3 linked regions of the Sinobacterium norvegicum genome follow. The protein of the gene in region 1 interacts with the protein of each later gene in a pairwise test. Links are inferred from orthologs where the notes say so. Each region holds a gene or a part of one and is shown on either strand. Other genes may lie near its edges. The genes, in order: L9P87_RS03915, L9P87_RS16420 and ftsL.

Region 1 (5,847 bases):
GTCTCGCTATTTGGGTAAGGGTGTTTTAAAGGCCGTTGCCAACATTAATACCACCATCAAATCACTGTTGGTTGGCAAAGAGGCTGAAAATCAGCGCGAGCTGGATCAGTTGATGATCGATGCCGATGGCACCGAAAACAAAGAAGTATTAGGCGCCAACGCTATTCTGGCCGTTTCCTTGGCCTTAGCCAAGGCGGTTGCCGCTGATAAGGGCATTCCTCTCTATCAGTATATTGCTCAGGTTAATGGCAGCGAAGGCAGCTACACCATGCCGGTGCCGATGATGAATATCATCAACGGCGGTGAGCACGCCGATAACAACGTCGATATCCAAGAGTTTATGATTCAGCCCGTGTCTGCCGGTAGCTTTGCCGAAGCACTGCGTCAGGGTGCTGAAATATTCCACGCCTTGAAAAAGGTCTTGTCAGCTCGTGGTTTAAATACCGCTGTTGGTGATGAGGGTGGTTTCGCACCGAACCTGCCTTCAAACGAAGCGGCGCTTGAGGCTATTGCCGAAGCCGTTGCTAACGCGGGTTATAAGTTGGGCACCGACATCACGTTGGCGCTGGACTGTGCTTCATCTGAGTTCTATAAAGATGGAAATTATGATTTGGCCGGTGAAGGCAAGAAATTCACGCCAGCTGAGTTTGCCGTTTACCTAGATCAGTTGGTCGATAAATACCCCATTCTATCGGTTGAAGATGGTATGGATGAGAGTGACTGGGAAGGCTGGGCTGAGCACACCCGCTTATCCGGCCATAAGACGCAGTTGGTGGGTGATGACTTGTTCGTGACCAATACCAAGATTTTGCAGCGAGGCATTGATCAGAATATTGCCAACTCAATCTTGATTAAGTTTAATCAGATTGGTTCGCTGTCTGAAACCTTGGATGCAATCAGCCTTGCTCAGGCTGCTGGCTATACCGCTGTGATTTCACATCGCTCGGGAGAGACGGAAGATACGACTATTGCTGATTTGGCTGTGGCCACCAGTGCAGGTCAAATCAAGACCGGTTCACTGTGCCGCTCAGACCGCGTTGCTAAGTATAATCGTTTGCTGCGTATTGAAGCTGAGCTTGGTGACAAGGTTAGCTATCGTGGTCGCGCTGAATTCAAGTCGTAATTTAGGCTTGTTTTACCGACACACCGCTGTGTGTCGGTATGTTTTTCCCTCCTAGTTTGCTACATTAGAAATACTCTTCTTTTCATTCTTTTTGTAGGAACTTTTTGCATTTCTCATGCGTTTCTTATTGCTCGTTTTATTCGTTATTGCTGTGATGCTCCAGTATCGACTTTGGGTCGGTCCGGGTAGTCTTGCCCAGGTGTCTGTTTTAGAAGAGCAAATAGGTCAAATGTCAGTGGTTAATCTACGTCATCAAGAGCGTAATAGGTTGATGTCTGCGCAGATCAAGGGGCTGAAGACAGGGCTTAATACAGTGGAAGAAAAAGCGCGAATGGAACTGGGGATGATCAAACAAGGCGAAACGTTTTATTGGTTCGTCGACAGCAAGAAGTAATTAAACATGTCTCACACCTTATCTGATGAACACTCTTCGACAATGCAAGGTTTTTGGTTTGTCATACCCGCTGCTGGAGTAGGCAGTCGCTTTGGTGCAGAAATACCTAAGCAATATTGTAAGATAAACGGCCAAACAGTTATTGAACACAGCATATCGGCGCTGTTAACTTTTCAGCCGGAGGCATCGGTGCTGGTTGCAGTGGCTAAGGGCGATCACTGGTGGCCAAGTTTAGCCATTGCCAGTGACCCAAGGGTTATTACCGTCGAAGGCGGGGACGAACGTGCCGATTCTGTTTTAAACGCACTGATTGCCCTGCAATATCGTGCCAGCTATAACGATTGGGTCTTGGTGCATGATGCTGCCAGGCCCTGTATTTCACAGCTGTCGCTAGGCAGGCTAGCGAATCAGCTGGCGGGGAACAAAGTCGGTGGTCTTTTGGCTGTTCCTGTTGCTGATACCTTGAAGAAAGCAGGGGATAATCAGACCGTTGAAAATACGGTTGATCGACGTGGTTTATGGGCGGCTCAGACCCCTCAGATGTTCCGTTATGGGCTGTTAAAGCAGGCTATGGAACAGGCTGTCAGTGCAGGTGAGGTTATTACCGATGAGGCATCAGCGATAGAATACAGTGGTGAAAAATCCATATTGGTTGAGGGTGATGGCTGCAATATTAAGATTACTCGTCCGGCGGATCTATCGTTGGCGGCATACTATTTAAACCGGGGAGAGGCTGAATGACAATGAGAATTGGCCATGGCTACGATGTCCATCGCTTTTGTCATGGCGATCAGGTAATTATTGGCGGCGTTGCTATTCCCCATAATCAATCATTGGAGGCGCACTCGGATGGCGATGTATTGATACACGCTCTGTGTGACGCCCTGCTGGGTGCTGCAGCAATGGGTGATATTGGTAAGCATTTCCCCGATACCGATCCAAACTACAGCGGGGTGGATAGCCGCGAGCTGCTACGCCACGTCTGTCAGCTATTAGCAAATAAAGGGTTTGTACTAGGCAATGCTGATATGACAATTGTGGCGCAGACGCCCAAGATGTCGCCTCATATTGAGATGATGCGCCGTTGTTTGGCGGAAGACCTCAATACCGAAATCGAAAATATTAATGTAAAGGCAACCACCACAGAGAAGCTCGGTTTTGCGGGGCGTAAAGAGGGTATAGCAGCTCACAGCGTGGTGTTGATTAACAAGGTTTCGAGGCATGGATAATCCGCTCATTGATTTTAGCCAAGCATTTGAATTTGCCTATGGTGGGCCCTCGATAAACGGTGATTTCAAATCGACGTTTGAAGATTTTATCGTCGAAGAGGAGCTCGGTTATGAACTCAGTGGCGAGGGAGAGCATTTATATTTATATATTCAAAAGCGCAATCAAAACACTGGCTTCTTACAGCAACGTTTAGCGGAATACTTCTCGGTGCCTGAGAAACAGGTGAGTTATTGTGGCTTAAAAGACCGTCATGCGGTGACTAGGCAGTGGTTTGGTATTCATCTGCCGGGTAAATATGATGTTGATTTAAGCCATTTCGCAGACGATGATACTGCGATACTAAAGGCGAGGCGGCACAATAAAAAACTTCGAATAGGCGCCCATCAGTGTAATCGTTTCATTATTCGCCTTCGCAACATCAGTGGTGATTTGGTGCGGCTGGAGCAACAGTTATCGACCATTGCTAATTGCGGTGTTCCGAATTATTTTGGTGCCCAGCGTTTTGGTCGCGATCGTGGTAATTTGCCTTTGGCGGTGGACTTATTTGCCGGCAAGAAACTTAAGCGTAGATTGCGCTCGTTGGCTATTTCATCGGCCCGTTCGTATCTCTTTAATTTGGTGCTCAGTGAGCGAGTTCGTTTGAATAATTGGCGTCAGTGGCAGGATGGGGATGTAGCATCGCTGGCAGGTTCTAACAGTTTCTTTGTTCCCGAGCGGCTAGATGATACTCTTTTAGCGCGGCTTGACAGCCATGATGTTGAGTTGTCTGCACCGCTGTGGGGGCGCGGTAGCAACCCCGCCAGTGGTAAGGTGGCAGAGTGGGAGCAAGCGGTTGTGGCTCCTTATGGTTTGTTGACAGCGGGGTTAGAAAAAATAGGCCTTGAACAGCAGCGTCGCGCAATGACTATGGTTGCTCAACAGCTCACATGGTCGATAGAGGGGCAGGATCTAACTTTATCGTTTAGTCTTGAATCGGGCTGCTTCGCGACCGCCTTGATACGAGAGCTGTTGGTTTCAGCTAAACCACTGTAGATAAAAATAATAGTTTAGGGAGTATAGCTCTGTTGGATTTAACCGGTATTGGTATGACATCGCAGCGTACACGTGAGCGGCTGATAGGCCGTTTGATGGAGCGGGGAATTAGCGATGAGGCTGTGCTCGATGTGATACGGAACACGCCACGACATATTTTTCTCGATGAGGCGCTGGCTCACAGGGCCTATGAGGATACGGCATTGCCTATCGGTTTTAGTCAGACCTTATCCCAGCCTTATATTGTCGCGAGAATGACCGAATTACTGCTTGAGCGAGGTCGGCCGAAAAAAGTGTTGGAGATTGGCACAGGCTCGGGTTATCAGTGTGCTGTATTGGCGCAGCTTGCCGACCAAGTCTTCAGTGTTGAGCGTATAAGACCATTACAACAGAAGGCGAGGCAGAGGCTCAATTTATTGAAGTTGCACAATGTTCGTTTTAAGCACGCTGATGGGGGCTTTGGTTGGCAGGAAAACGGCCCCTACGATGCTATCTTGTCGGCAGCGGCACCAGAGGCTGTGCCGGAAGAGTTAACCAACCAACTGGCTGTTGGTGGGCGGTTGTTAATGCCGGTGGGTGACCAGCAAACACAGCAATTAATTATGATTGAACGTACAGAGGATGGCCTGGAACAGCAGGTTGTTGAGGCCGTGCGTTTTGTACCGTTATTAGCCGGTGTGCTGAGCTAGCGTCGAGGAATGGGAAGTATGAGAGACACTTTGTTGACGCTTTTACGAGGCATGGCAATGGGTGCTGCTGATGTCGTGCCAGGCGTTTCTGGCGGCACAATCGCTTTCATTACTGGAATTTACCCAAAGCTACTGCAGAGTCTGAGTCGGTTCGATCTACAGTTAGTGTCTATTGTCCGCCTGCAAGGTATCAAGGCAGCTTGGCAGTATATTAACGGTGGTTTTCTGTTGGCGTTGTTCTCCGGCATTGGTATCAGCATATTATCTCTCGCCCGATTCATCAGCTATATGATGGAGCATCAGCCGCTGTTGCTCTGGTCTTTCTTCTTTGGTTTGATACTGGCCTCCAGCCTATTTATCGCCCGGCAAATAACACGCTGGAGTGCTGCGAATATTATATTGGCCTTTACAGGTATTGTTGTTGCGATTGTCATTTCTCAACTGCGCCCAGTTGAAGTGCAGGCGTGTATGGGGTTTATTTTTATTGCCGGGGCCATCGCAATCACTGCGATGATACTACCCGGCATATCGGGCAGTTTTATTCTGCTATTGCTTGGTGTATACGGCCAAGTGCTGGGGGCGGTAAAGACCTTCGATCTGACGTTATTACTGTACTTTATGTCTGGTTGTATTATCGGACTGTTAAGTTTTGTGAAACTTCTCAATTGGTTGCTTGATCGTTTTTATCAGCCAGTGCTCTCTGTGTTGATGGGTTTTGTCACTGGTTCGTTGGTAATGGTGTGGCCTTGGAAACAGGTGGTCAGTACTTACACCAGTAGTAGTGGTAGCGAGAAACCATTGGTGCAGCAACTCGTCACCCCCTTTGAGTATGAGCTAGCCACAGGGCAGTCGTCGCAACTCGTTGGTTGTATTGCCCTTATTGTGGTTGCTGTAGTTTTTGTGGTGGTGCTTGAAAAGCTTGGTGATCAATATAATGAGAGTGATGAGCAGAGTACCGATTCTCAAGTTGGGTAAAAGTAGAACTTTAGCGTAGGATAAGTCTCACGCGCTAGAACGATTTCATCTATTTTTCTGAGTTTCATATTGCAGTTGGGTATTTAATCGGAGGCGATTGGCGAAAAATTGTGATCTATTTATCATCTGTCGAGTTAAATATAACACTGTGATGGCGTTACGATTGATCGGTGTCACAGGGTTGATTTTCCTACTGAGTGGCTGCCTGGGCAACTCAGCAATCGTCCCTGTTTATAACAAATCTTTTTCAAAACAACCCTCGTCAAGCTACCATGTTGTGCACCGCGGTGAGACCTTGTATGCCATCGCTTTTCGCTATAATTTAAGCTTTAAACAACTGGCAACTGCTAATAATATCGACACCGATTACGTTATTTATCCCGGTCAAAAACTCCGTATAAGAA
Region 2 (9,492 bases), on another replicon or contig:
GCGTGATGTTTCGCTACAAAGTGGCGCAGCAGTACTGCAGGCATTAAAAAATTGCGATATCGATTGTATTGCCGTTGATACCCAAGAGCCTTGGGTTGAACGGCTGAATAAGCAGGGTGTTGCCCACAGCTTTATTGCCTTGCACGGTATCGGCGGTGAGGATGGAACAATCCAAGGGGCGCTGGAAACATTGGCAATAAGTTATACCGGCAGCGGTGTCTTAGCCTCAGCGTTAGGTATGGATAAGCTGCGTTGTAAGCATCTGTGGCGAGGACTTCAGCTTCCAACTGCAGACTTTTCGTTACTGGATAGCAGCAGTGACTTTAAGCAGATCATGCAAGATCTCGGCGGCAAGGTAATGGTTAAGCCGGCGCTGGAAGGGTCGAGTATCGGTATGTCGATAGCCGGGTCTGTCGAAGAACTGGAAGCTGCTTATGCTTTGGCTGGGGGTGAAGGCGCCATTGTGATGGCGGAGCGCTGGATAGAAGGTCGAGAGTTTACCGTGGCGGTACTAGACGGTGCAGCCTTGCCGGCGATAGAGCTCAAAACCGAGCATAGTTTCTACGATTATGATGCTAAATATATATCTGATGATACGCAGTATATATGTCCAGCGCCGCTGAGCGACGACGAACGTGTATTGCTGGCTGATTTAGCTGTTCAAGCATTTGACAGCGTTGGCTGCCGTGGTTGGGGACGGGTAGATTTCATGCAAGATCATCAGGGCAGAGTATACTTGTTAGAGGTAAATACTGTTCCGGGTATGACCAGTCACAGTTTGGTGCCAATGGCAGCGAAGCAAACGGGCTTAGATTTTGAAAGTTTAGTCCTAACAATTTTGCTGGATTCACTCAACAGCGAGGATGGCTGAGCACAATGGCTAAAAAGGTAGCGGGAAAAAAGCAGGTGCAAAAGGGGGCTTCTCGTACCGTAGAGAAGCAACCATTGCGCATTGTGCTGCCTTTTAAGATGCTGGCATTATCCGCTCTTGCATTGTGTAGTGTGATGGGCGGTTACTATGCCATCGTCAATATGCCAGCTGTAGATTTCTCCTGGCATGGAGACGAGGTGGTTGAAATAGAAGCGGTTATTGTTGATGCGCCGTTAGAACAGGTCAGCGAGAATGATATACGTGCCGTCATACTGCCTTATATGGAGCAAGATTTTTATGGTATAGCGCTTGCTCAGTTACAGCTCGATCTCACCTCTCTTCCGTGGGTGGATACAGCAGTCATTAAGCGGCAGTGGCCCAATAAAATATCGGTCACTTTGCTGGAAAAGACTGTTATAGCACGCTGGGGTGAGAGTCAATTGCTGACTCAAAAAGGCAATATGTTTACGCCAGAGAGAATGATAAAACCATTATTACTGCCAGAATTGGCTGGCCCAGACGGTATGCAAGTCAGAGTAATGGAATTATATTTGGAACTAACGCTATTGCTAGGTAATATTGAGCCTAAAATAACGCGCCTGGCAGTAGATGAGCGCTATAATTGGACGTTAGTACTGGATAATGATGTTCGTTTGATCTTGGGTAATGAATTGATGGTTGAGCGCCTTAGACGCTTTGTGACCTTATATTCAGAATTGAAATCACAGCCACAGTCTATAGACTATGTCGATTTTCGGCACGCAAATGGCTTTGCAGTGGGCTGGAAGAATAATAAAATGAAAAATGCTAATGGCTGATTTAAATTATAGATGCAATAGCAAGCCATTTGGGCTTGGGAGAAACCGGGATGACTAACCCTCAACAGGGAAAAATGATAGTAGGCCTTGATATTGGAACCAATAAGGTTGTTGCTATTGTGGGTGAGATTGGTGCAGACGGCGGCGTTGAAATTGTCGGTCTGGGATCACATCAGTCCCGCGGTTTAAAAAAGGGTGTTGTGGTAAATATCGAGTCGACGGTCCAATCCATACAGCGTGCTATAGAAGAAGCCGAGTTGATGGCGGGCTGCCAAATACACTCTGTCTATGCCGGTATTGCCGGCAGCCATATTAATAGTTTAAATTCGCACGGCATCGTTGCGATACGAGATCGTGAAGTGTATCCCCTGGATATCGACCGTGTCATCGATGCGGCACAAGCGGTGGCAGTGCCGGCTGATCAAAAAGTTCTACATATATTGCCGCAGGAGTATGCCATTGATAATCAAGAGGGCATTAAAGAGCCTCTGGGAATGTCTGGTGTTCGTCTAGAAGCTAAAGTGCACTTGGTGACCTGTGCTGTTAACGCCGCTCAAAACATTGAAAAGTGTATTCGCCGCTGTGGACTAGAGGTTGACGATATTATTTTAGAGCAACTGGCCTCTAGCTACTCAGTATTGACCGATGATGAGAAAGAACTGGGCGTTTGTATTGTTGATATCGGCGGGGGAACCAGTGATATTGCGATCTTTACCGAGGGTTCAATCAAGCACACTGGCGTTATTCCTATTGCCGGTGACCAAGTCACTAACGATATTGCGATGGCATTGCGGACCCCGACACAGCATGCTGAAGAAATTAAAATAAAATATGCCTGCGCTTTAACGCAACTTGCCGGCGCCGATGAAACAATTAAAGTGCCCAGTGTGGGAGATCGTCCGCCGAGGAATCTATCGCGCCAGGCATTGGCCGAGGTGGTTGAGCCTCGCTACGATGAGCTATTTACGCTGGTTCAGGCTGAAATTCGCCGCAGCGGCTTTGAGGACATGATTCCCGCTGGTATCGTATTGACGGGTGGCACCTCGAAGATAGAGGGCGCTATTGAATTGGCGGAAGAGATATTTCATGCGCCGGTTCGTTTGGGGTATCCGACCAATATCAGTGGTTTAAAAGATATAGTAAGAAACCCTGTGTATGCGACAGGGGTTGGTTTGCTGCAGTATGCGGTGGATCAGCAGGGTGAAAGCGGCATCGTACAAAAAGAAAGGCAATCGCTGAGCTTTGTCGAGCGTGCCAAACAGTGGTTCCATGGAAATTTTTAAAGCGTTGTAACAGCACCAGCAACAGTGCAGATATAAAAGGGAGAACATTATGTTCGAGATGGTAGATAACGTACCGCAGAGTGCGGTAATTAAAGTCATTGGTGTCGGTGGAGGCGGTGGTAACGCTGTCAAACACATGATTACCAATAATGTTGATGGCGTCGATTTTATCTGCGCTAACACGGATGCACAGGCATTAGCTGATGTGGCCACGAAGACTGTCCTGCAGTTAGGCGGCGCTGTCACCAAAGGACTTGGTGCCGGTGCAAACCCTGCTGTTGGTCGTCAGGCTGCGATGGATGATCGTGAGCGCATTGCAGAAGTGTTAGATGGCGCTGATATGGTCTTTATTACCGCCGGTATGGGTGGTGGTACGGGTACTGGGGCGGCGCCGGTTGTCGCTGAAGTAGCTCGTGAAATGGGGATTTTGACCGTTGCTGTAGTGACCAAGCCGTTCCCATTCGAAGGCCGCAAACGAATGAAGATTGCTGACGAAGGCCTGAAAGAGCTGGGCGAGCATGTTGACTCATTGATTACCATCCCGAACGAGAAACTACTGTCGGTGTTGGGAAAGACCACATCGTTGCTCGATGCCTTTAAGGCCGCCAATGATGTTCTGTTAGGTGCGGTTCAAGGTATTGCCGATTTGATTATCCGCCCGGGTATGATCAATGTCGATTTCGCCGACGTGAAGACTGTCATGTCTGAAATGGGTATGGCGATGATGGGCACGGGCACTGCAACCGGCGACAATCGTGCGCAGGAAGCGGCTGAGGCAGCAATTCGCAGTCCGCTGCTGGAAGATGTGAATCTGCAGGGTGCACGCGGTATCTTGGTAAACATTACCGCAGGCTTGGATCTGTCGCTGGGTGAATTTACCGATGTCGGCGACACGGTTGAAGACTTTGCCTCTGATAATGCGACTGTTGTTGTCGGTACGGTTATTGACGCGGAGATGTCTGACGAGATCCGTGTGACTGTTGTTGCAACAGGCCTCGGCGATGATCTGCAGGAAGTGCCGGTCAAGCCTGTGGTGGACAACACACGAAAGTCTAATGGGCTGCCGAACTACAATGAGCTGGACCGACCAACGGTAATGCGTAAGCGAACAACAGATGCACTCAGCCCTAAGGCTGCAGCTGTTCCTGAGCCGAGCACTGCTGGCGCCGACAAAGACATGGAATATCTTGATATTCCAGCCTTTCTTCGTCGACAGGCCGATTAGTCCTAATGGGGTAAACCGTGGCGATTTGGTATCAGGATTTTATTCTGGTATAATCGCCGCCCCCCGCAATGCATGTGCAGTTTCTTGCGGGCATTCATAAGGTTAAAGAGTCGATGATTAAGCAACGTACGCTTCGAAATGCGATAAGAGCAACAGGTGTTGGTCTTCATACAGGTCAGAAAGTATATCTGAACCTCAAGCCAGCCCCTGCTAATACGGGCATTATTTTCCGTCGTGTGGATCTTGATCCCGTGGTTGAAATTCATGCCAAAGCCGACAATGTCGGCGATACAACGCTGTCTACCACCTTGGTAAATGGTGATGTACGTGTGTCTACCGTAGAGCATTTGTTGTCTGCAATGGCAGGTCTCGGCATCGATAATGCCTATATTGAATTAACCGCACCTGAAGTGCCGATTATGGACGGCAGTGCAGGTCCTTTTGTCTTTTTGATCCAGTCCGCTGGTATCGAAGAACAGAATGCGGTGAAGAAGTTTATCCGTATTAAACGCCCGATTACCGTGACCGATGGAGATAAGGTAGCCAGCTTCCTCCCTTTTGATGGCTTCAAAGTATCCTTCGCAATCGATTTTGATCACCCGGTGTTTAAAGGACGTAAAGTCGATGCCGAAGTTGATTTCTCCAGCACCTCGTTTGTGAAAGAAGTCAGCCGTGCGCGCACCTTTGGTTTTATGCATGAGATAGAATATTTACGCTCCAAGGGCTTGGCCCAGGGTGGTAGTGTTGATAATGCTATTGTTGTTGATGAATACCGTATCCTCAATGAAGGCGGTCTTCGCTATGAAGATGAGTTCGTCAAGCATAAAATCCTTGATGCCATCGGCGATTTATACCTGTTGGGTAACAGCCTAATCGGTGAGTTTAAGGCGTTTAAGTCAGGCCATGCGTTGAATAATGCGCTGTTGCATCAATTGATTGCAGAGCAAGATGCATGGGAAGTGGTGACTTTTGAAGATGGTGCAGAGTCGCCAATTTCATATATTAATGCGGCGGCTGTTGCGTCGTAAGCATTAGCAAATCATGATACAGGGGGCTTTAGGCCCCTTGTTTCGTATTTATTCATGAGAAAAAAGCTCGATAGGGATGGCGGCTGAAGTACTCCAAGTAGATTAGTTCGATTTATGAAGATAATTGTCGTAAGTGATCGTGGAGACCGTACCCACTCTTTTCACTTGAATAAACTGACACGGTATGGCGCGGCAGCCTTGCTGCTGTCATTGATCGTGGCGGTCAGTTTTTTCAGTTACAAGCTCTACTCGTTGAATTCGCAGGACGGATTTCAGCAGCAGGCTAATCAAACATGGTCGGTAAGACTTGATCGTCAACGCGGCGATATTGCCGATATACAGCAGCAGGCTGAGCGCGATTTGTCGGCTTTAACCTTGCAGATTGCCGATATTCAAAGCCGTTTGGTGCGTATCGATGCCTTGGGTCAACGTGTGGCTGAGGCTGCAAAGCTTGCAAAAGGCGAGTTTGACTTTAGTCGTAAGCCGGCTGTTGGTGGCCCAAGCTCGGCTGATGGCGATGCCACGCTTAATTATCAGCCGCCAGCCTTTATGGATTTAATTAACCAGCTCAACGCAGAGCTGAATGATCGGGAGCGTCAGCTCAAAATAATTAATGACATCATGGTGAACCGTGAGCAGAGCAGCGAAAGCTTTTTATCGGGTCGTCCGATTAAAAAAGGCTGGCTGTCCTCGCCTTTCGGTCGTCGTACAGACCCTTTTAACGGACGCATAGCGATGCACAATGGTGTCGATTTTGCTGGTGAGGAAGGCTCTAAGGTCATTGCTGTTGCTGCCGGTGTGGTGACATTTGAAGGGCGTATGAGTGGTTACGGAAATATGGTCGAACTGACTCACAGTAACGGTTACAAGACTCGCTATGCCCATAATGCCACACACCTTGTCAAAGTGGGGGATGTGGTTAAGAAGGGTGACCCTATTACCTTGATGGGCTCAACTGGTCGCTCAACCGGACCGCATGTGCACTTTGAGGTGTTGAGAAACGACGTCAAAGTCGACCCCTCTCGCTATATTTATCGCGCCAGTCGCTAGCCAGTTTAAATACCGAGCCCTTGGGACCACCCCAGGGGCTTTTTTTTGTTGTAAAAATGCCGTTTTTGTCCAGTAAATATGCTGGCTTGATTAAATAACCAGCATAATTGACAGTTGGTGATTTAAGCTCTTGCGAAACGTTGATGTATGGGTAAAACTGTAACGCTTTAAAATACTACCCGCTATTTTGGTTGTGCTGTATTAAGAGGGGAAAACCCCCCAGGTTTAACGAAGGTTATTATGATTGTTCGCTTGTTGAGAAAGATTCTAGGTACTAAAAACGATCGTGAACTGAAGCGAATGCGCAAGGTCGTTATTCAGGTTAACGGCTTTGAAGAATCGATGGCTGGCTTAGATGATGCGCAACTCTGCGCTAAGACAGGCGAGTTCAAACAGCGATTAAGCGATGGCGAAAGTCTCGATCAAATTCTACCCGAAGCCTTTGCCGTCTGTCGTGAAGCGAGTCAGCGGGTGATGGGGATGCGTCACTTTGATACCCAGCTAATCGGTGGTTTGACCCTGCATGAGGGTCGTATAGCAGAGATGCGGACGGGTGAGGGTAAAACCCTGGTGGCGACACTGCCGGTCTATTTAAATGCACTTGCCGGCGAAGGTGTCCACGTTGTTACCGTTAACGACTATTTGGCGGCTCGTGATGCAAACTGGATGCGCCCGTTATATGAATTCTTAGGGTTGAGTGTCGGCGTTGTTGTACCTCAGCAGGATCCGACCACCAAGCGTCAGGCCTATGCCAGCGATATTATTTATGGCACCAACAACGAATTTGGCTTCGATTATCTACGCGACAATATGTCGTTTTCAGCAGAGGAGCGCTTTCAGCGTGGCCGTAGTTTTGCCATTATCGACGAGGTCGACTCAATTCTCATCGATGAGGCCCGTACACCGCTGATTATTTCAGGCCCTTCTGAAGATCACTCTGAGCTTTATCGTAAGATTAACACCTTTATTCCGCAGCTAACCGCAGCCGTTATTGAAGAAGAGGGTGTCGAGCCTGTCGAGGGTGATTACACGCTGGATGAAAAGTCGCGTCAGATTGAATTAACGGAGGTTGGTCATACGGCGGTTGAGCAATGGCTGATCGCTAATAATATGCTGAAGGAGGGTGATAGCCTCTACTCGAGCACCAACCTCACCTTGTTGCATCACGTCCATACTGCGCTCAAAGCTCACGTGTTGTTTAAGGCCGATGTTGATTATATTGTTCAGGACAACGAGATCGTACTCATCGATGAGCACACTGGCCGTACCATGGCCGGTCGTCGTTTATCGGAGGGCCTACACCAGGCGATAGAAGCCAAAGAAGGTGTTGAGGTTCAGGCTGAGAGCCAAACACTGGCCTCGACAACCTTCCAGAACTATTTCCGTCTATACGACAAGCTGGCGGGTATGACCGGTACTGCAGATACTGAGGCCTTTGAATTTAATCAGATTTATGGCTTGGATGTGGTTGTTATACCCACCAACAAAGATGTTCTGCGTAAGGATTTGAACGACTTAATCTACCTCAGTAAAGAAGAGAAATTGAATGCTGTGGTGGAAGATATTCGCGAGTATCAGGCGAAGAAAGTGCCGATCCTGGTCGGTACCGCCTCGATAGAGTCGTCGGAAGAGCTTCACGCATTGCTGGTGAAAAGTAAGATTGAACACCAGGTATTGAACGCCAAGTTCCACGCCAAAGAGGCTGATATTATCGCTCAAGCAGGCCGCCCTGGTGCGGTGACCATTGCGACTAATATGGCTGGCCGTGGTACCGATATTGTATTGGGCGGTAATCTCGAATCTGAGATTGCAGCACTGAAAAACCCAACCGAAGATAAGATTGCCGAGCTAACCAAGGCCTGGGAAGAGCGTCACCAAGCGGTGCTTGATGCGGGTGGCTTACACATTATCGGTACGGAACGTCACGAATCTCGTCGTATTGATAACCAGTTACGTGGCCGTGCGGGTCGTCAGGGTGATCCCGGTTTGTCGCGTTTTTATCTGTCGCTGGAAGATAACCTGATGCGGATCTTTGCCTCAGAACGAGTGAAGAACTTCATGCAGGCGTTAGGCATGGAAAAGGGTGAGGCAATTGAACACCGCATGGTGACCAATGCCATCGAAAAAGCGCAGCGTAAGGTCGAAGGACGCAACTTCGATATGCGTAAGCAGTTGCTAGAGTTTGATGATGTGGCCAATGACCAGCGTCAGGTTATTTACGAGCAACGTAACCACCTACTAGAAGCCGAAGAGGTCGGTGAGATGCTGACCACTATCCGCGAAGACGTTGTCAGCGAGTTGGTGACTAATTATGTGCCCCCGCAAAGTATTGAAGAGCAGTGGGATGTACCGGCCCTAGAATCACAGTTAAAAGCTGATTTCGATTTGGAGTTGGCGGTTCAGCAGTGGCTGGACGACGACGACGACCTTCACGGCGACAGCCTGCATCAAAAGCTGGTCGAAACTGTCGAGCAGGCGTATCAGCAAAAGAGTGAAATTGTTGGGCCACAGATGCGACAGTTTGAGAAACACATTATGTTGCAGGTGTTGGATTCGCTTTGGAAGGAGCACTTGGCGACGATGGATCAGCTGCGTTCAGCAATCCATTTGCGTGCCTATGCTCAGAAGAATCCAAAGCAGGAATACAAGCGTGAGTCCTTTGAGTTGTTCCAGGATATGTTGCAAAACTTCAAACATGAGGTGGTGACATTCATGTCAAAGGTGCAGATCCGCGATGAAGATGCTGAGCGTTTAGAACAGCAGCGCCGCGAGCAGCAACAGCAGCAGTCACAGCTGGATTTACAGCATGAGTCTACCAGCGCCATAGCGCCGCCGGCAGATGCCGAAGCTGAGCAGCCGCAAAAGCAGGCGCCAGTGCGAGCGGGTCAAAAAGTGGGCCGTAATGACCCCTGTCCCTGTGGTTCTGGTCAGAAATACAAGCAGTGTCACGGCAAGCTATAATCATAGCGGTCTGATCAAAAGCGCCGTTGAAGGCGCTTTTTTTTTTATCAAATATTATCGCTGCAGCTGCGATAATAAAAAATATGCAAGGTGATAATAATGGCAGTAGGTAACGGTGATTTACCGGTGTTCTTCCCAATTAAAGGCTTTGCCTTAGGCACGGCCAGCGCCGGTATTAAAACCGCTGGGCGAAAAGACTTGGTGGTCATGGCAATGTCCAGCCAGGCGGTCACTGCCGGTGTGTTTACTAAAAACG
Region 3 (9,830 bases), on another replicon or contig:
GGACTGGGGGCTTGGCTGTAGCTGGATATCAGGTCTTGAAGGGGTGAAGAAGGGGAGATTCGCCTCTTTTCTTTGCTGGCAAGAGGCGAGCCTGAGAATGGAGTTAGTCGATATACTCAAATACTTGTACGATCTTCTGAGCCCCGTATGTATTAGAGATGGCGTTGACTGAGATGCGTGCTTCTTCTCGTGTCAGCAACCCCATCATATATATAATACCGTTCTCAGTAACAATTTTAATTCTGTTCGAGGGGACGCCCTCGCTGGCCAGTAGCTTACTTTTAGCTTTGGTGGTTATCCAGCTGTCATTGCTGCGGGCTGGTAGAGAGATGGGCCCGGCAATAGTGATTTCGTTATACACCCTGCGTGTCTTTTGCAGTTTTTTAACTGTTTTTCCGGCAGCCTGTTTAGCTGCATCGTTAGGCACTTGACCGGTCAGCAGCACGATGCCGTTATAGCTGGTGACGGTGGTGTGAGCTTCTTCTAAATCGGGGTGAGATTTTTTTATGTTAACCGTGGCTGTGGTTTCAAGACTTTGATCATCAATCAACGCGCCCCACGAGCGTGTACCGGAGTTTTCTTCAATTTGCCCGTCGGTGCTGGCACCGATGATTGATGAGCAGCCCGAACTTATTAACAATGCGGCTAGACTTAACGATAGAACCGTGTGCTTCATGGATTACTCTTCCTCACAACCAAATAAGAAACCATCAATTAATTCGCAGATACAATGCAGAATGAGCAACTGAGCCTCAATGATTCGCGGTAGATTATCGCTGGGTATGCGAAGTTCGACATCGTCCTGGTCGAGTAGGGCTGCAACGCCGCCTTCATCGTCTCCGGTAATGCAGACAACACAGAGCTCGCGGTCATGAGCCGCGCGAATAGATTGGATTAAATTTGTCGCATGATTATTAGTGGCGAATACCAACAGGATGTCGCCTGGCTGTGCCAACGCTTTAATTTGTTTCGAAAAGACTTCATTGTAGCTGTTGTCGTCCGCTATACCTGAGAGCACAGCGCCATCAGCATTGAGGTTTAAGGCTGGCAGACTGGGACGCTCATGGGCAAAACGGTTAAGCAGATTGCTGGTAAAGAGCTGCGCCAAGGCTGCGCCAGCGCCATTGCCGCAGCAGAGTATTTTGCGGTCGTGGAGCAAGGAATGAACAATCATTTCGCCCGCATCGGCAATGGCGTCGGCGAGAGGATCCATCGACATGGAGATAGTTTCGATGTTTTCGGCAAACTGTTCGGTAATGTGATTGCGGATGTCAGGCATTTGATAAGTTATCTATATTAGTAGTGTTGTTCAATGGCATTTTGCACCCAGTCATATGTGATAGCTTGGCAGTCATTGTCTTTACTCATACTCACTATATCAAAGCGGTAGCTGATATTGTTAGTGTGTTTATGTTTTAGCAGGTAATTATTGGCTGTTTTTATCAGTTTTATTTGTTTTTTACTGCTCACGCTCTCAAGGCCGCTGCCGAAGGTCGATGTTTTTCGAAATCGAACTTCGATAAATACCACCGTCTGCTGATGCTGCATAATAAGATCGATTTCACCGCTGCGGCAGGCGTAGTTCCTGTCGAGCAAGGTGAGGCCTCGTGCCAGCAGATAGTGTTCTGCCAGCGCTTCGTAGGGGTCTCTATTTTGTTGCATTTATTCATCCGTGAATAGTTGCGTTTAGTGCTTGTCAATAGTGGGTAGCGGGACTGCGCGCCCATTTTTAAAGGTTGCCCATGCCGGACGTCGCGTAATTTTATTGTGCTCATCCATTTTGAGTGTGCCGGTGGAACCGTAAATTCGACTACTTGATTGACCTTTTAATTGAGGGAGTCGTGAGGACGTGGCGTAGGCGTCAATACCGAGGGCGTAAAGTGATTTGCTGTAGTTGCCGCCCTTACCTATATAGTCTCGAACTGCCTGGTTCAGCGGTGACGAGGTTAGCATCCATGGAAGCTCGCTAAAATAAATAGTGTTTAGATCTTTGTCGGCACTGGGGTTGATTCTGCCGCTGTAGATATGTGATGAGGCATACACAGGAAGGTCCTGAGCATAATAAAAGGCTAGAAGTGGTCGGATTGAGCGAGCTTGCTGGCTTTGAGCCACGACAAAGACTGCGTCGATATCTTGGCGTCGGCGGGCGTCGGCTTCAAAGCTGTCACTGACAATGCGCGCAATGGTGCGGGCCCGTTGTTCGCTGATATTGATGTTCAGACTGTTCTTCAAGCTTGGAGACATTGAGCGTTCATCGGTATAGGGGGCGGTAGCAACAATCTCGCCATCAAGTGCCGACCAAACCTGGCTGTATTCGTCGGCGATACGCTGCCCCCAGCTTGTCTCAGGGTAGGTAAGCAGTACTCGCTCTGCGCCGCCAAGTTTGGCTTGCTCCGTAATTAACGCTATTTCATCGTGGGTTGAAATAGAGAGCTGGTAGAAGTTATCTGAAACTGGCTGGTTACTGCTGTAATTGAGCGCCAAGACAGGAGTGGTAAGGTTCTCGGACTCGGCCAGGTTGTTGACTGTAGACTTTTGCAGTGGGCCGATAACCAATTCTGCACCATTGTTGACAGCTTGGTTATACAGCGCCTGGATATCAATATCGCTCTGGCTACTGTCATAAACTCTCACCACGGCTTTGAATTCATTCCTGATCGCTTGCTGACTTTGGTAATGGGCGGCGAGGAAGCCATCGCGTAGGCTTTCCCCTGCCTTGGCAAGTTTTCCCGATAGAGGGAGTAGTAGTGCGATATGTTTTGGCCGGTTGCGCTCGATTTCTTCGAGCATGCCTAGGCCGCCGGGAAGGTTGTTGGCTGCGGGATGTTCACCCCATGTGTTGCGCCATTGGTTGAGTAAAAGCACTTGTTCGCTGATGTCGCCGGAGGTGGACTGTGCTATTTGAGTTAATGCGACCCAGCCTGATAGTTCGCTGCTATCTGAAGTTGCGCCAGGCAGTTCATCATTTGGAATCTGTGTCAGAGCACGCCAAATCGCATCATTGTTGAGCTGGCGTTCTTCGGCATCAACAAACTCCTTAGATAAGCTGATTCTGACATTAGCGCTGGCTAAATGATCGCCTTGCAGGGCATAGCTGTTGGCGAGTAGTTCGAGAATCGCGAGGCGGGTCTTGCTATCGGCAGCTTGCAGTAAAGATGAGTCGGTCTGTTGGCTTAAGTTTTCAATAACGGCATCGTAGTCCCCATCATTAAAGAGCAGTTGGTTGTCGACTAACATGTAACGGCTCTTGAGTGGATTGCTCAGGTTGGCAACAGAAATACCACTGAGCAGTTGGCGAGCAGTATTCGGTTGTTCTGCTGCGAGCAACTCAGCCGCACTCAGGCTGGCGGGCACGGCAATAAGTGGGTCGCTACTGCGGCTGTCGGCAAGCAACTGCTCTAATTGATTGCTGATCAACTGGTTGTCTGCAGTGTCGCCGGGTTGGCTGCTACAACCTGCTAGGATGAAACAAATAACTGAGTAGCGAAGAAAACGAGAGTAATTAGTCGTCATAAGTTTTAATATCATGTGAATTTAAGGCGGGACAGTTAGTGTCGCGCACTATTGATACTGTTATATAGGAAACACTATGTCTGAGGCTGTTTTATACATTGTAGCAACCCCTATCGGCAATCTTGATGATATGGTACCTCGGGCGCTCAAGATACTGCAATCAGTCGATGTGATTGCCGCCGAAGACACCCGTCATAGCAGTCGTTTAATGCAGCACTTTAGCATAACTACGCCGATGATAGCTTGCCATGATCACAATGAAGAGTATGTGGCGGAAAAGTTAATTGAGAAATTGCGACAGGGTGAGCAAATTGCCTTGATTAGTGATGCCGGTACGCCGCTGATTTCAGATCCGGGCTATCGTGTTGTGACGCAGGTGCGTGATGCTGGCTTTAAGGTCGTCCCCGTCCCGGGCGCTTGCGCCATGGTGGCAGCGTTGTGTGCCAGCGGTCTGCCATCAGACCGCTTTATTTTTGAGGGTTTTTTGCCGGCCAAAGAATCTGGACGTCGTCAGCGTTTACAGCGGGTCGTCGATGAGACTGCAACGCTCATATATTATGAGAGTCCACATCGCATAGTTGCGTCGTTATCGAGCATTGCCGAGGTCTTCGGGGGCGATAGGGAGGTTGTTCTTGCGCGAGAGCTCACCAAAACCTTTGAGACAATAAAAGCCCTGCCTGTGGCAGAAATGGTGGCATGGGTTGAGTCTGACCGGAATCAACAGAAGGGGGAGATAGTGCTATTGGTGCGTGGTGCGCCAAAGCGAGAGCAGGGAGAGGCGCTGGACGCAGAGACGCTGAGGGTGTTGAAAATACTGGCGGCTGAGGTGGGTGATAAACAGGGTGCTGTGCTGGCCGCAAAGGTTACTGGAGAGAAGAAAAACAAACTGTATAAGTGGCTTATTGCCAATCAGTAAAACGCGTGGATAGTTAGGTTGCACCGGCCTGGTAATACCGCTATGATTCGCGCCGGAGTCAGCCAGGCAGTCGCTGCCAAGCCTTAGGGCTTGGGGGAGGAAAGTCCGGGCTCTAAAGGGCAGGGTGCCAGGTAACACCTGGGGGGCGTGAGCCCACGACAAGTGCAGCAGAGAGAAGACCGCCTAAGTATACCTTCGGGTATAACGGTAAGGGTGAAAGGGTGCGGTAAGAGCGCACCGCGCAGCTGGTAACAGTTTGCGGCAAGGTAAACTCCACCCGGAGCAAGACCAAATAGGCTTCCTGAGGTACGGCCCGTACTGGAAGCGGGTAGGTTGCTTGAGCCTGTGAGCGATTGCAGGCCTAGAGGAATGACTGTCCAAGACAAAACCCGGCTTACGGCTGGCTCCATTTTTATACGTTTTGTGCTGATAGCACGCCGGTCTATATTCTATTCAGCTATATAGATGAAGGTGTGTTCTAGCTTAGAGTAGTAACAAGCTGTTTTCATGCTCCAAATTTCATATTTAAATCCCTTGTTCAGTGTCGAACCCTGCAAATTCTACGCTGTAGCCCTATTTATCGCCGCCATTTCTTGACAATTCCTCGGCATAATCCCTATAGTGTGGTTAAGTGGAGAATTGTGGGTAAAAGTGGGAATTTGTCAAAATGGGAGCTGAGTTAGGTTGATGTTTAGAGGGGTGACGCACATCACAATGGATGCAAAGGGGCGCTTGGCCATGCCGGCTAAGTATCGCGATCGCCTGCAGCAAAGTTGTGAGGGTCAGCTGGTTGCCACCATTGATATTCAGTCCCAAAGTTTGAGTATTTATCCGCTGCCCGTTTGGGAGAAAATCGAACAAGATATTCAAGAGTTACCGTCACTCAATCCTCAGGTTAAGCGGTTTCAGCGCCTGTTGATTGGTCATGCCAGTGACTTGGAGCTCGATGGTAGTGGCCGAGTATTAATGCCGCAGTCGCTGAGAGACTATGCCGGCTTGAAGAAAAAATTAGTATTGGTTGGTCAGGGTAAAAAATTAGAGTTGTGGAATGAAGAACTCTGGCTTACCGAAACTGAAACATGGTTGCAGCAGGCTCAAGATGATGAGTCTATACCCGATGAAATGCTGTCTTTGTCACTTTGAGGTTGATTGATGCACGAAACAGTATTGTTAAACGAAGCCGTGGAAGCGCTGCTTGTTGATAAGGAGGGGTGTTACGTCGACGGTACATTTGGTCGCGGTGGGCATACTCGTCACTTATTGGCGCAATTGGGTGAGTCAGCGACGGTTATCGGTTTCGACAAGGATCCTCAAGCTATTGATACGGCAAATATCTTGGCTGCGGAAGATGGTCGTTTTTCCATTGTGCACAACTCTTTTGCTGAGCTGAAAAACGAATTAGAGCGACGTCAGCTGAGTGGCGCAGTGCAGGGTATTTTACTCGATTTGGGGGTTTCTTCGCCGCAGTTGGATCAGGCTGAGCGCGGCTTTAGCTTCATGAAAGACGGCCCGTTAGATATGCGCATGGATACCACGCGTGGACAGAGCGCAGCTGATTGGATTGCCGCCGCTGAAATGGATGATATTTCTCTGGTACTACGTGAATTTGGTGAAGAGCGATACGCCAAAAGAATTGCCCGAGCGATTGTACGTGAGCGTGAGGAGGAGCCTATTAAGACCACGGCTCGACTTGCGGGTATTATTTCAGAGGCGCACCCAGCCTGGGAAAAACATCGCCACCCGGCAACAAAGTCATTTCAAGGTATTCGTATTTACATCAACAACGAACTGGGTGACTTGAAGGATATATTAGAGCAGGCGCTCGATGTTTTGGCCATTGGCGGACGTTTAGTGGTGATTAGCTTTCATTCGCTCGAAGATCGCATGGTTAAACGTTTTATCCGAGACCTGCAAAAAGGCCCGGTATTGCCAAGGCATATTCCTGTGACTCAGGCACAAATGGAGCCGCCAATTAAGGCCGTAGGTAAGGCAGTTAAGGCAAGCAAGGCAGAGGTTGAGGTTAATATTCGCTCGCGAAGCGCAATTATGCGTGTCGCAGTAAAGCTGAAGTAAGTTGGTCATGACAACAACGCCGTCAACAGCATTGCTTAATAGTCGCCGTTTTTCAGTGCCGTTGTTGATGGTTTTGTTGCTGGTCAATGTTGCCTCTGCGCTGGCCGTTGTTTACAGCACTCATTGGAATCGTCAGTTATTCGGTGAGTTGCAGGTTGTGCAGCGTGAGGCAGTGGCTATTGAGGCGGAATGGGGGCGGTTGCTGCTGGAAAATAGCAGTTTAGGTGCCTATGCAAGAATAGAGTCGATAGCAAGAAAACAGCTGTCGATGAAACAACCATCAATTGAAGAGACGGTGTTGGTGAAACAGTGACGGATCCTAGCAACAACAGTACAGCATCGTGGCGTTTCCATGTGGTATGGGCTGGGTTGTTGTGTCTTGCTGTTTTGCTCATCGCGCGGTTGCTGGGTTTGCAGGTGTTAGAGAGTGAGCGCGGCCGAGAGTTTTTGTTAGAACAGGGTGACCGCAGGGCAGTGCGAACAGAGCAGATTGTGGCTCATCGGGGTATGATTGCCGATCGCAATGGTGAGCCACTCGCAATCAGTACGCCGGTGGTCTCCGTTTGGGCTGACCCAACAATATTAAGCCAGCATCTCGATAGCCTGCCAATGTTGTCGACGGTTATTGGTATCGATCAATCAGTCTTTCAGGCCCGTGTAAAGCGGATGGCTAAACGACGCTTTATATATTTGCGCAGACATTTGACCCCGGTCGATGCTGATAGGGTAAAGGCGTTAAAGGTTCCGGGTGTATATTTTCAGCAAGAATACAAGCGCTATTACCCAGCAGGTGAGGTCGCAGCTCATATTGTTGGTTTTACAAATATTGATGATAAGGGTCAGGAAGGCCTCGAGTTAACTTACGACGGCCATTTGAACGGTGTGCCAGGTAAGAAGCGTATATTAAAGGATTTGCATGGCAGCCTGATTCGAGAACTGGATCAAATTCAGCCGGCCAAACCCGGTGAAAACCTCTATCTCAGTATCGATCTTCGGGTGCAGTATGTTGCCTATAAAGCATTAAAAAAAGCTATTAAATTACATCATGCCTCGTCTGGCTCGGTGGTGGTGTTAGACAGTCGTACCGGTGAGTTATTGGCGGCAGCCAATCAGCCCTCTTTTAACCCTAATAACCGAAATCGCTTAGACCCTGCGGCGTTGCGTAACCGTGTTGTTACCGATGTCTTCGAACCGGGCTCAACGGTAAAACCGTTGACGATTGTCGCGGCGCTAGAGAGTGGAAAATTCACGCCTGATACGATGATCAATACCAGCCCCGGGCATATTCGCGTCGGCAAGAAGACGTTATTGGATCCTGTTAACTATGGCACGATTGATGTTTCTAAAATCATCAAGAAGTCCAGTCAAGTTGGAACAACCAAGATTGCCCTCCAACTGGAGCCCGAAGTGGTTCGTAACGTTTTCTACAAGGCCGGGCTTGGGCAGGCAACGGGTACGGGGTTCCCCGGTGAGGGTGTCGGTGTCTTACCGAATCACCGCCGCTGGAGTGACATCGAGAGAGCGACTTTTTCCTTCGGCTATGGCTTGTCGGTAACGCCTTTGCAGCTGGCGCAATCTTATACAGTCTTTGCCAACCACGGAGTGAAAAAGCCGGTCAGTTTATTGCGAAGAGATACCGGTGTTGAGGGGGTTGCAGTGACGTCGCCCAAGGTGGCTGATGATATTTTAACCATGATGCAATCAGTCACTGAGAAGGGTGGCACTGGAACGCGGGCGGCGGTTAAGGGGTATAGTGTAGCCGGAAAATCCGGTACCGCGCACAAGGCGGCTCGCGGCGGCTATAGCGAAAACGAATACACAGCAGTCTTTGCCGGCTTAGCTCCTGTCAGCGATCCGCGGATTATTGTCGTTGTGGTCGTGAATGATCCCAAGGCTGGCCAGCATTACGGTGGCCAGGTAAGTGCGCCAGTATTTGCCGATGTGGTTGAGAACACATTGGGCCTGTTAGGCTCATCGCCAGATCAGATTGGTGATTACAAGCCCGCACAGCTGATGGCGGGGCGGATATGATGATGAGAAAGCTATCTGACTTTATGCCTCAGGCGCTGGTTTATAGCGATATGGCTGTAACCGGCATGACGCTGGATAGCCGGCATGTTGAGCCTGGGTTTTTATTTGTGGCATTAGCAGGGCGTACCGTCGATGGTCGCCAGTATATTGATAGTGCGCAGCGTGCTGGTGCTGTGGCTGTATTGGTTGAAGACTCAGCTTTTGAAGCCGGCACTGACATAACCATCCCGATGATTAAGGTACCCAATCTAGCTGAGCGATTGGCTGAAATAGCGCAGCGCTTTTATCGCAGCCCTTTTCAATCGCTGTCTGTTGTTGGTGTTACCGGCACCAATGGTAAAACATCGTGTAGTCAGTTAGTCATGCAGTTATTGCATGCGCTCGGTAATCATTGTGCCGTGTTGGGAACAACTGGCTGGGGCGTTGGAGCAGTGACTGAACCGTCTACACACACGACGCCCGATACTGTGTCGCTACAAGCCATTGGGGCCGATCTGGTTGCGCGAGGAGCTACAGCTCTGGCGATGGAAATATCTTCCCATGCCCTTGATCAGGGGCGAATTGATGGCGTTGAAATAGATACGGCTGTTTTCACTAATTTAAGCCGAGATCATTTGGATTATCATATTTCGATGGAGGCATACGGTGAGGCTAAGCGTCGCTTGTTCGGCTTGTTGTCGTTAAAAAATGCTGTGGTGAATATCGATGATGCGTTTGGCCAAGCAATAGTGGCCAAGCTAAATAATGATGTCCGCTTGCTCAGTTATTCTCTATTGGATTCTACCGCGACGCTATATGTGCGCGCTTTAAGTTATTCGTTAGCCGGTGTCAGTGGTGTGCTCTGCTATGACAATCAAGAGTGCGAGTTTACCTCGCCGTTGATCGGTGAGTTTAACGTCAGTAATTTATTGGCTGCGATTGCGGCTGTGCTGGCCGACGGCTATAGCCTGACCGATATTGTACCGCATATTGGCCAGTTAAAGCCTGCTCGAGGCCGGTTAGAGGTTGTAACAGGTGCGCATAATATTACTGTGATGATTGATTATGCCCATACCCCCGATGCCTTAGAGCAAGTATTGAAAAGCGTGAAAAAACACTGTCAGCAGTCTCTGTGGGTGGTGTTTGGCTGTGGCGGTGACCGCGATAAAGGTAAGAGGCCATTGATGGCCCGGGCAGCTCAGCGTTTTGCTGACAGGCTGGTTATCACCAGTGATAATCCAAGAACAGAGACGCCAGCAGAAATCGTTGCCGATGTTGTTGCCGGTATTAAAGTCGATAAATCGGTGACTGTCGAGGT

The links.
Region 2: the proteins of L9P87_RS03915 (region 1) and L9P87_RS16420 interact in binary tests that used the Escherichia coli proteins (3 or more experiments, as listed by UniProt). The link is inferred for Sinobacterium norvegicum from one-to-one orthologs.
Region 3: the proteins of L9P87_RS03915 (region 1) and ftsL interact in binary tests that used the Escherichia coli proteins (3 or more experiments, as listed by UniProt). The link is inferred for Sinobacterium norvegicum from one-to-one orthologs.

Annotation. Positions count from the first base shown.
Region 1 is NZ_CAKLPX010000001.1:894,614-900,460, reverse strand. What follows is about bases 50-2,897. They hold L9P87_RS03915 (septum formation initiator family protein), read left to right. Parts: upstream 50-1,277; coding sequence 1,278-1,517; downstream 1,518-2,897. Other genes in these bases: truD (tRNA pseudouridine(13) synthase TruD), read left to right, coding at 2,739-2,897; ispF (2-C-methyl-D-erythritol 2,4-cyclodiphosphate synthase), read left to right, coding at 2,261-2,746; ispD (2-C-methyl-D-erythritol 4-phosphate cytidylyltransferase), read left to right, coding at 1,524-2,258; eno (phosphopyruvate hydratase), read left to right, coding at 50-1,123. Also shown: more of eno, read left to right, coding at 1-49; more of truD, read left to right, coding at 2,898-3,779; L9P87_RS03895 (protein-L-isoaspartate(D-aspartate) O-methyltransferase), read left to right, coding at 3,833-4,468; L9P87_RS03890 (DUF368 domain-containing protein), read left to right, coding at 4,487-5,443; L9P87_RS03885 (peptidoglycan DD-metalloendopeptidase family protein), read left to right, coding at 5,607-5,847. UniProt on the Escherichia coli protein: Essential cell division protein. May link together the upstream cell division proteins, which are predominantly cytoplasmic, with the downstream cell division proteins, which are predominantly periplasmic.
Region 2 is NZ_CAKLPX010000005.1:17,875-27,366, forward strand. Bases 33-2,782 are described here. They hold L9P87_RS16420 (cell division protein FtsQ/DivIB), read left to right. Parts: upstream 33-876; coding sequence 877-1,689; downstream 1,690-2,782. Other genes in these bases: L9P87_RS16415 (D-alanine--D-alanine ligase), read left to right, coding at 33-871; ftsA (cell division protein FtsA), read left to right, coding at 1,740-2,782. Outside these bases: more of L9P87_RS16415, read left to right, coding at 1-32; more of ftsA, read left to right, coding at 2,783-2,972; cell division protein FtsZ, read left to right, coding at 3,022-4,197; lpxC (UDP-3-O-acyl-N-acetylglucosamine deacetylase), read left to right, coding at 4,311-5,225; L9P87_RS16440 (M23 family metallopeptidase), read left to right, coding at 5,340-6,275; preprotein translocase subunit SecA, read left to right, coding at 6,516-9,236; bifunctional glutamate N-acetyltransferase/amino-acid acetyltransferase ArgJ, read left to right, coding at 9,336-9,492. UniProt on the Escherichia coli protein: Essential cell division protein. May link together the upstream cell division proteins, which are predominantly cytoplasmic, with the downstream cell division proteins, which are predominantly periplasmic. May control correct divisome assembly.
Region 3 is NZ_CAKLPX010000005.1:213-10,042, forward strand. Bases 5,192-8,162 are described here. They hold ftsL (cell division protein FtsL), read left to right. Parts: upstream 5,192-6,509; coding sequence 6,510-6,815; downstream 6,816-8,162. Other genes in these bases: mraZ (division/cell wall cluster transcriptional repressor MraZ), read left to right, coding at 5,192-5,572; rsmH (16S rRNA (cytosine(1402)-N(4))-methyltransferase RsmH), read left to right, coding at 5,582-6,502; L9P87_RS16375 (peptidoglycan D,D-transpeptidase FtsI family protein), read left to right, coding at 6,812-8,162. Outside these bases: L9P87_RS16330 (BON domain-containing protein), read right to left, coding at 104-676; L9P87_RS16335 (D-sedoheptulose-7-phosphate isomerase), read right to left, coding at 680-1,279; L9P87_RS16340 (YraN family protein), read right to left, coding at 1,297-1,662; L9P87_RS16345 (penicillin-binding protein activator), read right to left, coding at 1,687-3,513; rsmI (16S rRNA (cytidine(1402)-2'-O)-methyltransferase), read left to right, coding at 3,590-4,429; more of mraZ, read left to right, coding at 5,117-5,191; more of L9P87_RS16375, read left to right, coding at 8,163-8,533; L9P87_RS16380 (UDP-N-acetylmuramoyl-L-alanyl-D-glutamate--2,6-diaminopimelate ligase), read left to right, coding at 8,530-9,830. UniProt on the Escherichia coli protein: Essential cell division protein. May link together the upstream cell division proteins, which are predominantly cytoplasmic, with the downstream cell division proteins, which are predominantly periplasmic.